DNA from 2 places in the Lachnospira eligens ATCC 27750 genome. Region 2 is predicted to be linked to the other one. Evidence: riboswitches for the same ligand, from Rfam matches in the RefSeq annotation. Region 2 holds a riboswitch; the other holds the start of a gene.
What was found. A riboswitch is a leader RNA that binds a small molecule or an ion and turns the genes downstream of it on or off. The one in region 2 is predicted to bind cyclic di-GMP.

Region 1 (5,333 bases), 150 kb from region 2:
AATGATTGCCATGTCTTTTCGATTATAATGAAACAATATAGTTATAATGTTGCTGCGATATCTTCTGCAATCTGTTCAGGAGTAAGATGGTTGTCCTTTAATACTTCTGCGACATCGTATCTGTCGATAAATTCTTTCTTAATACCGAAGTTTAATACCTTCATATCAGAAGAACCATAGAATGCTGCAATCTTAGCTCCGAAGCCGCCTTCAAGATAGCCGTCCTCAAGAGTTGCAACTACTGCGTGGTCTTTCTTTAATTCATTAAGAGTGTCTGCGTCAATACCTGAGATATAGTAAGGATTGATAACAGTTGCGTCAATTCCGTGTGAAGCCTTAAGAATATCAGCGGCTTTAACAGCATTTTCATAGAAAGTTCCAAGCCCGAGGATAGCAACTTTGCTTCCTTTCTTAGTAATCTCATAGGTGTCCAGCTTGCCAAAATCTTTAGTTACAGGTGTGCCTGTGGATACCATTCTGCCGCCCGGAACTTTAATAGCAACAGGATACTCATTCTGAGTTAAAGACCAGTCAAGCATAGCAATATAATCTTCCTTAGTGACAGGTGCAAGATATATAAGTCCCGGAATGCTGTTGAGCATAGGGATATCCTGAAGTCCGAGATGTGTAACATCATTCATCCCGTACACAGAACCTGCAAATACTGCAAATGTTACAGCATTGCCGTTAATACATACATCCTGAGTAATCTGGTCATAGGCTCTCTGTATAAATGAGCTGTAAACGCCAAATACAGGCTTTCCGCCGTTAGCAGCGATACCGGAAGCTAATGCAACAGCAGTTTCCTCTGCGATACCAACATCAACAAACTGTTTTCCTGCTTTAGCTCTCATGTCAGCAGTAAATCCCATAACAGTAGGAGTTCCGGCTGTGATTGCAACAACACTCTTATCCTCGTCCATCTTCTTTAACAGATATTCTAAAGAAGCGTCAGAGAAATCAGGCTCTTCGTCCTTGAAAAGAGATTCACCGGTTGCGATATCAAAAGGCATATGCCAGTGCCATTTTTCTTTGTTCTGTTCAGCAGGTGCATAACCCTTGCCTTTAAGCGTATTAATGTGGACAACAACAGCTTTTTTAGTGTCTTTAACCTTTTCAAATGCTTCAATTAAAGAAGCAATATCATTACCCTTATCAACATAGATGTAATCAAGGTTCATTGCCTTAAAAAGATTACATTCAGCCTGTCCGTTTGTTTCACGAAGAAGCTTTAAGTTGGCATAAAGACCACCGTGATTCTCAGCAATAGACATGTCGTTATCGTTAGCAACGATAATCATGTTGCTATTTAATTCAGAAGCAAAATCAAGACCTTCCAAAGCCTCACCGCCGCTTAAAGAACCATCACCTATAACAGCAATTACATTGCCGTCTTCACCGTTTAAATCTCTTGCTTTGGCAAGACCGCAGGCAAGACTTATAGAAGTTGAAGTATGACCTACAGTAAAGAAATCATGTTCGCTTTCGTTCGGATTAGTGTATCCTGACACATCATCATAATGCTCCTCATAAAGATATGCGTCTTTTCTTCCAGTGAGCATCTTGTGTGGATAACACTGGTGTGATACATCAAATACGATTTTATCTTTAGGCGAATCAAATACATAATGCATGGCAATGATTGCTTCTACCATACCGAAGTTAGGACCAAAATGTCCACCGTGTCTGCTGGCTCTTGTAAGAAGGGCGTGACGCATTTCCTCTGCAAGGACATTAAGCTGCATGATGTTTAATTTCTTCACATCAGCAGGACTGTTAATATTCTCAATATACATGTTTTCTGATACTCCTTATCTTAGATTTTAATACATTTTATATAATAACACCTAAAGTCAGGTTTAGGTCAAGAGAAATTCGTATTATATCTGCAAATGGCTGGATAGACATGAATAAAGGTAGTCAGCCTGTGGTATAAGCCATCCTGCCAGAACGGAATAGAAACCCCCATGAGAAGGTAGCTCGTGGGGGTTTCGTGCATAACTTGAATATAGTTATCTATCCAATGGCCTTATATCATGCGATATTGGATATTACAAGTGTATTCTTTTTAATTCAATTATTACAAAATTATTAGATAATAATATAAGAACATATAAAAATGAAAAACAATCGGATTGAAACTTAAAAATCTGCCGGATTGAAAATGCAAAATCAATCGGATTGGGTTATGATATTTTACTAATCACTATTTGAATAGTTGAAATCCCTTGGGATCCATGATAACATAATAAACGAGTAGTTTTCAAAACAAAAGAGGGGTAAACCTGCAGAAATGCAGGGACACAAAGCTACAAGTCTAAGTTGATTCAGTAGTCTGGGGAGTATTGGATATATTGAAGATATAAGATGGTTGAGTTGCAGATGATGTCATGGAATGTGATGTTGTCTGCTTTTTTGTTTTTGAAGGGAAGTGAGGGAATAATTTATGAATGAACAAGTTAAAAATGCATATGAGAAGATTAAAATGCTGTGTGAAAAATTAGATAATGCTGATTATTCAGAGTTTTCTAATGCTGCCACAATGGAAGAATTGGATTTATGGCAAAAGGAGAATGGGGTTGTATTACCTGAAAATTATAAAGAATGGCTTCTTTTAAGCAAATATAGTTATATTGCAGGAGGAGTATTGGAATTATTTATGCCATCAAAGAATGGATATTATGGTCAGCTTGTTCCAGAGGAATTTATAGTAGTAGGAAATGTAATTGGAGATGGGGAGAGATTGTGCTTCGATGTAAATATGGGTGAATTTGTCCGTTACGACCATGGCTATATCAGGGAAGTGGGTGACTTTACTAATATACTGAACTGGGCAATAGAATATTTGAAAATAATGTTAGAAGCTGTAAATGATAAAATTCGTTTTGTTTCTAGAAATGATTTGTTAAGAAGAAAAGCGATTCAGGGATTTTGGATTCATGAGCGTGAATTATTAAATAATGGGCGTTGTACAAGACAGTGGAATGGGGACGAAATAGAAGCTATATATAATATAAATTTAGACACTGGCAATAAAAGAATTTATGCCGGAAAACCTGTTCAATATAAAAATGGAGAAAAACTGACAGATGAGAATGGAACACCTGTAAGATATGAAGGGCATCATATGATGAGTTATCAGGAACACCCAGAGTATATAGGAGAGTGGAAAAATATACAGGCATTGACACCAGAGGAACATATATTGGGTGCGCATGGACAAGGAAAGAGAGGATAATAAATATGTATACAAAGATAGAGATACCAGAAAATAACAGTTTAAAGAGTAAGATTGAAGAATTATATGAGTGGTGTGACAAGCGGGACAATGATGATGAACTTGGAAAAACATATTTTAATGAACCAATAGATGAAGATAAATTAAATAAATGGGAGGAGGCAAATGGCGTAAAGATTCCAGAGACATATAAGGAATGGCTCAGATTTACAGAAAAATGTCTGATTGATGGAACGAGTGCGATGTTTTGGGGAACAGATGATTTTCATCATAATTTTATGCCAGATAATCTGACGGTTATAGGAGAAATGTCAGGAGATGGAGAAGTAGTATGCTTCTCCAATGATAATGGCGAATTCATGGGATATTATGAAGGAGATATTACATATAGAACAAATGATTTTTCTCAGGTTATTGATCAAATATTTGAGAGAAATAGCGCTTGGGGTGGATTGTCTAAGGAAGATATAGAATTGTTTATGGAATTTTGTGAAAGAAATAAAAGGGAAAAAGCAGAAATGGAACACGATGATTAACATATCATGGGTTCGGTATAAAGAGAAAAAATGTATGACAGCAATAATAGCTGCTTCATTAGCTGTAGCGTTGATATGGCATTAATTATTAATGTGCTTTAATAAAGAGATGCGGGGTAAAATTATGAATTATATATATGACTATATTTCAGAAGAAAGAAAAAAAGAAATAGCATATATGAATATTGTTGATACATATAATCGTACGGGATATTTAGACATTCCAGGGGATAAGGTTGTCAAAAGCAAAGATGAATATTTTTTATTTTGGTATAATTCACCGGATACACTTTGTCTCAGGCAGTAGATAGAAGAAACAGGCTCGTCTAGTATTGGAAAAAAAAGATATATGCTAATATATGGTGATAAATATATGGATATCGAGATACCTAATGAAAACTGGAAGGAAAAAGTGGAATTTCCAGATGATGCTCATCCGGAAAACTTTAACATGAATACAGATAAATTAAAAATATACAATACAATTGATATGAGTTTTTTAAGAGATTGTGAATACAAAATTGATATATGTAAGATGCTTTCAGAATACATACATGGAGATGCTTTATGGTTTAAGATTAAAAAAATAAAATTTTTATTGATGATGAAATTATAGTGGAGGAATTCTGATTGAAGTATATAATTAATTTTATGAGTGTAAAAAGGGGAAATATATGGCAGCAATAATAGCAGTTGCATTAATTGTAGCATGGTTATTTATAGGAAATTATCTTCCAAAGATAATAAGGTATATTATAAGCGCTATATTAGATGTTGTTGCAATAGTGCTATTTATAATGACACCAATGAGCCTTATTATAAGAATAATAATTATAGTTCTATTGGCTTTTATGGCAATCATATGGCTGGCAAAGTTTAACAGATTTAATGGTAATAAAAAGATAGAATGGGAACAATCAAGGGTAGACGGTATCATGTTTACAGTGGGGGTAATAATAATTACATTAATTATTGATTTGTTTTAATAGAAATAAAAAACGAGGTAAAATTATGGATTATATATATGATTATATTTCAGAAGAAAGAAAAAAAGAAATAGCAGATATGAATATTGTTGATACATATAATCGTACGGGATATTTAGACATTCCAGGGGATAAGGTTGTCAAAAGCAAAGATGAATATTTTTTATTCTGGCATAATTTAGAGGATACACTTTGCCTCAGGCAGCAGATAGAAGAAACAGGCTCGTCTAGTATTGGAAAAAAAAGATATATGCTCATATATGGTGATAAATATATGAATATAGACATACCTGATGAAAATTGGATGGAAAAGGATGAATATCCCAATAATGATCCAACGTTTAATATAAATACAGAGAAGATGAAGCAATATAATACAATAGACTTAAGTTTTTTAAAGAATTGTGATTATAAAACTGATATATGTAAGATGCTTTCAGAATACATACATGGGGATGCTATATGGTTTAAGATTATGAAAAATAGGATTTTTATAGATGATGAGATGATAGTGGAAGAATTTTGAGCTTTATTAATTGAGAATTAAAAGAAAATGAAATAAGAGAATATAGG
Region 2 (5,333 bases):
ATTACCAACCTTCTTAAACTGCTCTGCGCTTGCAAGTGAACTTCCACCAAATTTAACTACTTTAACCATTACTCTTACTCCCTTATATTATTACTGTAATTTAGTATCATCTATTCTGATTCTGCTTATAACAGAAACCTTATCCTTAGCATCTTCAAATGCTCTCTCTGTCATAGGCTCTGTAACAAATCCGAACTCTCCGTTAATTCCATCAACCTTAACAACCTGTCCTTCACCAAATGCTGCCTTGGCTGCCTGGACATCATCGCCCTTAATTCTTACAAAGAATCTTCTTGTCTCGTCAAATGTATCACCAAGCTCCTGCTTTACTGAACTCCAGATTGTCATAACATTTTTACCCTTATGCTTAACACAGTCAACTACATCTGATACTACAGCACTTGCTGTTGGAAGCTTTCCTGCTCCTGCTCCGAAGAACATTACATCTCCTAATACATTGCCGTGTACATAGATTCCGTTAAGAACGTCATTAACATTATATAATGGATGTGTGCTGTCAATCATGAATGGTGCTGTTATTGCATATACCTTGCCATCCTTGCTGTAGCTTGTTGCAAGAAGTTTGATAACGCATCCAAGTTCTTTAGCATATGCAAAATCTTCATTAGAAATCTTTGTTATTCCCTCTGTATACACTTCCTCGAATTTCACTGTATTTCCAAATGCAAGTGATGTAAGAATTGCTATTTTTCTGCATGCATCGTAACCTTCAACATCAGCCTCCGGATTTCTTTCTGCATATCCGAGTGCCTGTGCCTCTTTAAGAACCTCCTGATATGAGATTCCTTCTCTGCTCATCTTAGTAAGAATATAGTTAGTTGTTCCATTAAGAATACCTGTAATCTTAGTAATCTCATCTGCTGTAAGAGACTGGTTAAGCGGTCTGATAATTGGAATTCCACCGCCTACTGATGCCTCAAACATGAAATTAAGTTTTCTTTCTTTAGCCATCTCAAGAAGCTCCGGACCGTGTGCAGCAACAAGTGCCTTATTAGATGTACACACACTCTTTCCTGCTTCAAGTGCCTTCTTAACAAATGTAAATGCCGGCTCTACACCACCCATAACCTCAACAACAACCTCTATCTCAGGGTCATTAATTATAAGATCTATATCATGAACGATTTTATCCTGAATTGGATCTCCAGGAAAATCTCTTAAATCAAGTACACTCTTAACCTCAATAGTATCTCCTGCTCTCTTTGCAATTGAAGCACCATTGGTATTTAATACCTCAACCACTCCTGATCCTACTGTTCCATAACCTAACACTGCAATCTTTGCCATATCTGCCTCCGTTTTCTTTAATTGCTTATATATCAGATAGATGCATCACTGCTTAATATCTTAAGATATCTTACCCCTTTAAGTCTTTCTATCTGCTCTATCATTTCTGAAGAATCTCCTGTAGTTGGAAGAATATCCACGCTGAGCGTCAGCGAAGCAATTCCATTAACAGGAATTGTCTGATGAATAGTAAGAATATTCGCCTTGAATTCTGCAACCTTCTTCAATACCAGGGAAAGCAGCCCTGGTTCATCGTCCATAGACAATACAAATGTAATGGTTTTACCCTTTACATTCTCTCTAAACGGAAAAATATCATCCTTATACTTGTAATAAGAACTTCTGCTTATTCCAACTTTCTCTGTAGCATCTGCAACAGATATATTTTCAGTCTCAATAATTCTGTTCGTCTCCGCTACCTTAAGCAGAACCTCAGGCAGAGCCTTTTGCTTAACGACATAATACTTAATATTATCTGCCATACTGCGTCTGTACCTTTCTATTGTCCGTTTTACAAAGACAATTGTTCTTCAATGTCTTTCTCTGATAAACAACTGTCTACCGCACAAAGAATATTACCATATATGTATACACATTGCAAGCATATAATTATATTCTCCTTGCGAGTAGCGCAGATGCCATAACTTCGTTATGGCATTGTCGCGGTGCTTCTCGAATATACTTAACAAAAGGACAGGCCATGCAAGCATGCCTGTCCTTTCATTAAGTATATTCTCCGCGCTACTCGCGCAAAAAGAAACCCTCACACAACGGGAGAGGAATGTGAGGGTTTCGCTTCTTGTGAAGCTTTATAAAAACAATGCCGCAAATACATTGTTCTTACCATATTAAGTTGTATCTATATTATGTAATTTATTGTCTGCTTATAATTAATCCATGAAGATTGCTACCCAGTAAAGGTATCCTTCTGAGTCTGCTGCAACACCTACACCAACTCTGCTGTACTTAGTACTTGTCATACATGCATAATGTGTTGCTGAATTGTGCCAGCCATTTACTATCTCTACAGGGCTTGTCTGATATCTGCCCATGACCTCACCGAAATATCCGGCCTGTCCAAAATCTGAACATATTGAAGAAGCATTTCTTCCATCTGGTCTTTTATGCTTGCCATTCTCTATAACAAAGTAATCATTAACTGCATTCTCTGATGCTCTTACCTGAGCCATATCTGTAAGAATTGCATCATATGTAACTGCAGACACACCTGCTGCTGCACGTTCTGCATTGATTCCTGATATAACCTGTGCAACTCTTTCATCTGATGGAGTCTGTACAACAGGTACTGGTGCTTTTGTCGCAGCCTCCGTATGTTCTGTTACCTGAACTGCCTCTGTGGCAGTCTCTGTCTGTGGCTGAGTCTCTGCAATTGTACTGCTCTGTTCTGTTACTGCCTCTGTGGCTTCTTCTGTTGTAACTTCAGTTGTTGCCTCTATAGCAGCTGTCTCTGTATCAGTTTCTGTTTCTTTCTGGGCAATTGTTTCCTTAACTACTGAATCTGTTGCATCATTAGCTGCCGCAACTATTGTTTTGGCACCATCATTATCTGAATTAGGTGTTCCTGCTACTTTAGCCGCGAAACCAACACCGATACCAAATACAAGTACTGCTGTTGCTATCGTTACATTTTTAATCCACTTTTTAGAATTATTCCTTTTCATATCCATATCCCCCGTTCAACAAAAAAGGCACCCGATAACCGGATGCCTGAAAAATACTAATCATTTGCGTTGATTGTAATGCAACCGGCTGTCATTCTGATAAAATCAGTTAAGACCCTTGGCTTTGCGTCATAGCCTTTCGACTACTTTGCCAACATATTAACTTGTCTCTTTATATGAATATAATACCACCAATCTAAAATATGTAAATAGTACCATCGAACTATTTTTTATTTTTCATTCAAAAAAGGGGGAGGAAATTTATTACCAATTTCCTTCCCCATCCTAATATTACTTTCTTTCTCTATCAAATACACTTGCAAGATATCTCATGCATTCCAGTTCATGTTGGCCTAACTGACCTTTCTGCATTCGCCATTTCCAGTTATTGCCCATGCTTGATGGAAGATTCATTCTTGCCCAGTTTCCAAGCTTTAGAATGTCCTGAACAGCAAATACTGTAAGAACAGCAACGCTTGAATACGCAGCCCTGAATACCTGGTCAACCATTCTTCCCTTATCTCTTGTATCAAGATAGTCATAAGCATATCCTAATTCCCAGTCGCCCCTGTCTTCAAAGAAACCAAGCAAGGTTTCGTTATCATGAGTTCCACCATAGCACACAAGATTTTGTTTATAATTATATGGAAGATGCGGATTCTTTCTATCTCCTCCAAATGCAAATTCAAGGACCTTCATTCCCGGATATCCATTTTCTTTAAGAATCTTTGCCACTTCAGGAACTTCAACACCTAAGTCTTCAGCAATAATCTTCTTATCACCGATAGATTCATTAATAACATCAAGCAGTTTCTGTCCCGGTCCCTGTCTGTACTCACCCTGTCTTGCATCAGGCATATCTGATGGAATTGTATAGTACTTCACAATTCCTATAAAATGGTCAATTCTTATGACATCATACAGCTTTGCTGAGGCTGCCATTCTCTTTCTCCACCAGCTGAATCCATTTGCTTCCATTTTATCATAATCATAAAGAGGATTGCCCCATTTTTGTCCTGCATCAGAAAATGCATCTGGCGGTACACCTGCAACCTTTATCGGTGTTAAATTCTCATCCAGCTGGAATTCTCCCTGATTAGCCCATACATCTACGCTGTCATATCCCATATAAATAGGTATATCACCTATAATCTCTATACCATTACTATTAGCATATTGTTTAAGCGCATTCCACTGTCTGTAGAATTCAAACTGTATGAATTTCCAGTATCCTATATCATCCGAAAGCTGTTCTTCATATTGGCTCATCGCCTCTGGCTTTCTGAACTTTATATCAGTTTCCCATTCACCCCATGAGACATTGTTAAAGTGAGACTTTAATGCCATAAACAGAGCATAATCCTCAAGCCAGTCTGCATTATCTTTAACAAAATTATCAAACTGCTTATAAAGAGGAAGTCCCTTGGCAAGCGTCTTCTTGCTTTCTGCACATGCATCCCTAAATCTGTCGTAAGCAATTCTTAATATATCAAATCTGTTATTATATATCTTCTCATAACTGACATATCTTTCGTCGCCAATATTTCCATCTCTGTAGGTTCCGAATCTTCCATTAACAGCGTCATCTTCAGAAACATTTACAGGCACAATTCCATCGCCCCAGTCTCTTGAAATAACCTCTGACTTTAACAAGAACCCCTCCTCAATAAGCATATCAAGATCAACAAAGTACGGATTGCCTGCAAATGCAGAATATGACTGATATGGGCTGTCACCATAAGTAGTTGGTCCTAACGGAAGTACCTGCCAGTACTTATGATTACACTCTTTAACAAATGTAACAAAATCATATGCATCCTTGCCAAATGTTCCTATGCCATATGGTGATGGCAATGAACTTACTGGCATAAGTATACCTGCATTTCTTTTAAATTTCGTTTCAGCCATTTGCAGCACCTCCATTATCATTACTCATTTCTTCCGTAAATTTCTTAACGCTCTCTGCTTCTGACTGTGTAAGTAATTTCTCTACATCAAGAAGAATAACTAATTCCCCATTAACATTGGCGACCCTGTCAAGATATGCTGTATCATCCGTTCTAGCCAGAGCCGGCATAGGAACAATACCATTTGCATCAATATCTCCAATCTCAAGTACATCATCAACTTCAAGTGCCAGCTTAACCACGCCAGGAATATTAACAATAATTGTACTGTCTTCGCCAATACTTCCAACAGCATCATCCGTGCCAAACTTTTTTCTTAAGCTGAAAGCAGGGATAACCTCCCCTCTCAAATTAACAATTCCACTGATATACTCCATTGCATTAGGAACTCTCACAATATTAATCTCCCGTTCTATCGACTGGACAAGATTAATAT

Region 1: another riboswitch for cyclic di-GMP. It lies ahead of EUBELI_RS02595 (SMI1/KNR4 family protein); the one in region 2 lies ahead of EUBELI_RS01790 (CAP domain-containing protein).

Annotation. Positions count from the first base shown of each region.
Region 1 covers NC_012778.1:543,367-548,699, forward strand. The annotation lists gene EUBELI_RS02590 (1-deoxy-D-xylulose-5-phosphate synthase) at 42-1,796, opposite strand; cyclic di-GMP riboswitch class I at 2,269-2,384, shown strand; gene EUBELI_RS02595 (SMI1/KNR4 family protein) at 2,447-3,238, shown strand; gene EUBELI_RS02600 (SMI1/KNR4 family protein) at 3,244-3,774, shown strand; gene EUBELI_RS02605 (hypothetical protein) at 3,899-4,081, shown strand; gene EUBELI_RS02610 (hypothetical protein) at 4,148-4,390, shown strand; gene EUBELI_RS02615 (hypothetical protein) at 4,449-4,760, shown strand; gene EUBELI_RS02620 (hypothetical protein) at 4,786-5,286, shown strand.
Region 2 covers NC_012778.1:396,771-402,103, reverse strand. The annotation lists gene EUBELI_RS01805 (aspartate kinase) at 1-69, opposite strand, end outside; gene EUBELI_RS01800 (homoserine dehydrogenase) at 91-1,308, opposite strand; gene EUBELI_RS01795 (ACT domain-containing protein) at 1,341-1,790, opposite strand; gene EUBELI_RS01790 (CAP domain-containing protein) at 2,199-2,990, opposite strand; cyclic di-GMP riboswitch class I at 3,067-3,153, opposite strand; gene malQ (4-alpha-glucanotransferase) at 3,282-4,898, opposite strand; gene EUBELI_RS01780 (chemotaxis protein CheW) at 4,891-5,333, opposite strand, start outside.